One region of the Fontibacillus forbon genome, then DNA from elsewhere that is predicted to be linked to it. Evidence: predicted binding sites of a transcription regulator. Region 1 holds the regulator's gene; the other holds the start of a gene.
The links. Region 1 encodes Rex, which represses fermentation and respiration genes when NADH is low (regulators of the CRP and FNR family bind a similar motif). Its sites were predicted from a motif close to TTGTGAAATATTTCACAA; they were not measured.

Region 1 (2,409 bases):
TACGCCTTTATGGATCAACGCCGCCAGACGAATTTCCTCAAACATATCCAGGTTGTTATTGCTTGCCGCGCCATCCGTGCCGAGCGAAACGGTTACTCCGGCTTTAAGCAGCTCCGGCACGCGGGCTACGCCGCTCGCCAACTTGAGGTTGCTGCCCGGGTTGTGGGATACGGCCACTTGATGGGTCGCCAGAATTTCGATTTCCTCGTCGGTCAGATGAACGGCATGCGCCAGCAAAGCCGGGCGGCTGAACAATCCGAGATTCAGCAGATGTTGGGCAGGGCGCACGCCGTAATCGGCGACGTTCTGTTCCACTTCGGCCCGCGTCTCGGACATGTGCGTATGCAGCGGAAGATCCAGATCATGGGCGGCTTGAACGATTCGTTCGATGTAATCCGGCGGACAGGTATAAGGGGAATGCGGCGACATCATCGTCGTAATCCGCCCATCCGCCTTGCCATGCCAAGCGCGGGCAAAAGCCACCGCTTCGTCCAGCTTGTGCTGTTGAACTTCCGGCGGGCACAAGCCGATGACGCCGCGTGTCAGCACGGCGCGAATGCCCGATTGCTCGACGACGGCAGCCACCTGGTCCATATGATCATACATGTCCAGGAACGTGGTCGTACCGCCTTTGAGCATCTCCAGAACCGATAACGCCGTGCCCCAGTAGACGTCTTCCCCGGTAAACTTCGCTTCCATCGGCCACATTTTTTCCTGAAGCCAAGTCTGGAGCACCATATCGTCGCCGTAACCGCGAAGCAGAGACATTGCCGCATGACCATGCGTATTTACAAGGCCCGGCATAAACAGCAGGCCTTTCCCGTCAAAGGTTTCGGCTCCCTCCACCCCTTCGGGACGGGCTTCGCCGATGTAGGTTATCGTGCTGCCTTCAACCAGCATATAGCCGCGAATTACCGGGTTTTCCCGGTCCGGAACGGCAAATGTGCCGTCTTTAATCAACCATTTTCGAGTCATGCTCACTATGTTCCTTTCCTCCATCCAAATAATAAGCCAAACTGATCAGATCGGTTGTGAAATCCGCCGCATGAACGCGCACCCCGGCAGGAACCTTAAGGATCGTGGGAGCAAAGTTCAAAATCGCCTCGATTCCGGCGGCGACGAGCTGATCGGCCACGCGCTGCGCTTCCACGTCCGGCACCGTAATAATTCCGATGCGGATATGATTGCCCTTCACGGTTTCGACCAGATCTTCGATCGGCTGGACCGTGATATTGTTGATCTGGGTTCCGATTTTCCCCGGAGACGCATCAAACACGGCGACGATTTTCATATTGTCCTTCAGATACGCGTTGTAATTGGACAACGCTTGCCCGAGATTACCGGCACCGATCAGGGCCACATTAATCTGCTGGTCCAAATTTAAAATTTGCCGGATTTTTTCGATCAGATAGGAAACGTCATACCCGATCCCCTTGCGGCCGAAGTCGCCAAAATAAGCAAGATCCTTACGGATTTGAGCGGGGTTGAGATCCAGCTTTTGCCCCAGCTCCTGGGAAGAAACCGTCGGGACTTCCCGGCGGCTGAGTTCATTAAGAAATCGTAGATACACCGGCAATCTGCGTACTACGGCATCTGAGATTTTTTCCGATTTCATTGGTTATCCCCCTAATAGGCGCGATTTGAAGAACAATTATTGTTCATCTGCGTTCAGCCATTCCGAAATTCGAGGAACCATCTGCCCTAGCGGCATATGCTCCATTTTCGGTCCGGGCAAAGAATATAAAAAGTATTTTCCGTAGTAAGATTCCAAGATGCGTGTATCGTAAACAACCACGATGCCGCGGTCCTGAGAAGACCGCACCAGCCGTCCGAAGCCTTGCTTGAAACGGATGACGGCCTGCGGAACGGACAGCTTCATGAACGGATTTTTCTTCTCCTGCTGAAGCCGTTCGCTCTTCGCTTCCACGAGCGGATGGTTGGGTGGCTGGAAAGGCAGACGGACGATAGCGAGGCTTGTAAGAGCCTCTCCGGGTATATCCACCCCTTCCCAAAAACTGCTGGTTCCGAGCAGCACGGAGGCATTTTGGCCCTGGAAACGGCGGGTCAGCTTGGTCCGGCTTCCGCTGTCCATCCCCTGCCCGATCACGGTGATCCCTTCGGTGGCCAACAGCTCCTTCAAAGGGTCGTAAACCTGTCTTAACATCCGGTAAGAGGTGAACAGAACCAGCATGCGACCCTTGGTGACGATCGCCGTATCGGCGAGGGATTTCACCAGGGTACTTACAAAATGATCGTCACCGACACTGCCCTTGACGCTTGGAAAATCCCTGGGAATAACCAGTAGCGCCTGATCACGGTAATTAAACGGCGAAGGCAGCATCGAAGTAATCAGCTTGTCCTCCTCCGCAGCTTCCCCGAGTCCAAGCTGCTCGATCATATACTGGAACG
Region 2 (2,409 bases), on a different contig from region 1:
GCATCGTGCGCAGCATGATCGTCGAGTACGGGATGAGCGAGAAGCTCGGACCGATGCAGTTCGGCACGTCGCAAGGCCAAGTGTTCTTGGGCCGCGATATCGGACACGAACAAAATTACAGCGACCAGATCGCTTACGAGATCGATCAGGAAATGCAGCGCTTTATCAACGAGTCGTATGAACGTTGTAAGCAGCTCTTGACCGAGCATGCTGCGGAAGTACGCCTCATCGCCGAAACGCTGCTTGAGGTGGAAACACTGGAGCTGGATCAAATCAAGCAATTGATTGAGACCGGTAAATTGCTTGAGCCGAGCGAAGCCGGAAATGACAGCGGCAATGACGGTGGCAGCTCTTCCGAGCCAGGCGAGCCGATCGTCGATAACGTCGGCGACGTACGCGTTCGCATCCAAGGGAAAACCGAGGATCCGGCACCTGCAGGTCCTACCGGGGATATCCCGAACGAGGTTCCTGGCAGTTCCGCGAATGACATCACCAACGACCCTACGGTAGATTCACCTGAAGGTACGGTCAGTGATGCGCCGCAAACGCCGGACCAAGGCGATAAGGATGGCAACGGGCCAGGAAACGGACACGGAGGCAACACGCCTACAGTGTAAAGAAATCAATATAAATCCGGGAGACAAACTTGTTTCCCGGATTTTTTTGTTTTTTGGACGCTCCCCGCCCCCATGCATTCACGCTTAAATCCTGCAAAAATGCAGTATTTCCCCGGAATTTTCGCTGGAATAAGGATATTGCTGCAAATATGCATTATCTTTTGCCTATTCTTAGTGAGAATGATCTATACAGCGTAAAATGATGTATAGTTGCAGGAATTTTTCCCGTTTGGTTGATATTGAGGTTTAAATGATGCACTTTTGCAGTATTTTCGTCTGAAAAGCTAGGTAAGTAAGTTACCGAATCGCGCCTTGCGCTAATCTTGATCAAGTTACCGAATCGCGCCGTGCGCTAATCGTGATCAAGTTATCGAGTCGCGCCCGTACAATTGGATATGAGCAAGCTTTCGAGCCACGGACAGAGGTTTTTTTGTTCAAATTTGAAGTTATCCGGCAGGGATCGATTGACAGCCCCAATTCCCTTGTGTAAATTAGTTCTTAAACACACCGTGTGAAATTGGTTACTTTGCCGGGAAGTATGCGTATTTTTGCACAATATAACGGGATGCGGACAAGAGAGAAGAGCGCGGCGGGCCGCGGGCGCATGCAGGGGAGGATGTCAGGTGGAAGCTCTAGCACTGGAGCGGAAAGCGGAAATGAACCGCGAACTTCGGGAGAAGCTGGTTCAGCTCAAGAAGGAACGAAATGCCATTATTTTAGCTCATTATTATCAGCGTGATGAAATTCAGGAGGTGGCCGATTTTCGCGGCGACTCGTTTTTGCTTGCCCAAAAGGCGGCTTCGACCGATGCGGAAACGATCGTTTTCTGCGGGGTCCATTTTATGGGGGAAAGCGCGAAAATTCTAGCTCCGAATAAAACGGTGCTTATTCCGGACGAACGGGCTGGTTGCCCGATGGCCGACATGGTCAATGTGGACGGTTTACGCAAAATGAAGGCGCAGCATCCTAACGCCAAGGTTGTCACTTATATCAATTCTTCGGCCGAAATCAAAGCGGAGACGGATATTTGCTGTACATCCTCCAATGCGGTAAAAGTCATTAATTCGGTGGATGCCGACGAAATCATATGGGTCCCTGACAAAAACCTGGGACATTACGTCCAGCAGCACACGGACAAGAAGCTGATTATTTGGGAAGGGTACTGCAATACGCACGATATGCTTACGGTAAAGGACGTGGTCGAGATGAAGGCCAAATATCCTAACGCCGAGTTTGTCGTCCATCCGGAGTGCCGGCCCGAAGTGGTGGCGATGGGTGATTTTGTAGGAAGTACGACGGCGATTCTGGATTACTGCAAGAACTCCTCCGCTAAACAGTTTATCATCGGCACGGAGGACGGAACCGGCTACCAGCTCCGGAAAGACAGCCCGGAGAAAGAGTTCCATTTCGCTACCAAGTTTCTGGTTTGTCCGAATATGAAAGTCAATAATCTGAAGAAACTGGTCAAATGTCTGGAAACGATGCAGCCGCAAATCTACGTGCCGCCTGCGATTGCCGATAAGGCCAGAACCTCACTAGAGCGCATGCTACAAGTTCAGTAGCATGCGCTACTCTCTGTTCAAGGGCAGGCGATTACCTTTGATTCCACAATATTTGGTTGATTTCGATTTGAGCGAGCTCCCCGTGATCGAGACGGACGTCATTGTAATCGGGTCGGGGATTGCGGGTTTATTTACGGCCATTAAAGCAAGTGAAGACCTCCGCGTTACCATGATCACTAAAAAATCGCTGATGGAAAGTAATACGCGATACGCCCAAGGCGGGATCGCGG

Region 2: the regulator Rex is predicted to act here: its motif matches at 1,156-1,173, upstream of nadA (quinolinate synthase NadA).

What each region holds. Positions count from the first base shown of each region.
Region 1 is NZ_JBKGFV010000001.1:806,554-808,962, reverse strand. Features, by position in the region: gene ACLB09_RS03740 (amidohydrolase) at 1-975, opposite strand, end outside; gene ACLB09_RS03735 (redox-sensing transcriptional repressor Rex) at 953-1,615, opposite strand; gene dinG (ATP-dependent DNA helicase DinG) at 1,652-2,409, opposite strand, start outside.
Region 2 is NZ_JBKGFV010000008.1:14,618-17,026, reverse strand. Features, by position in the region: gene ftsH (ATP-dependent zinc metalloprotease FtsH) at 1-617, shown strand, start outside; gene nadA (quinolinate synthase NadA) at 1,241-2,179, shown strand; gene nadB (L-aspartate oxidase) at 2,217-2,409, shown strand, end outside.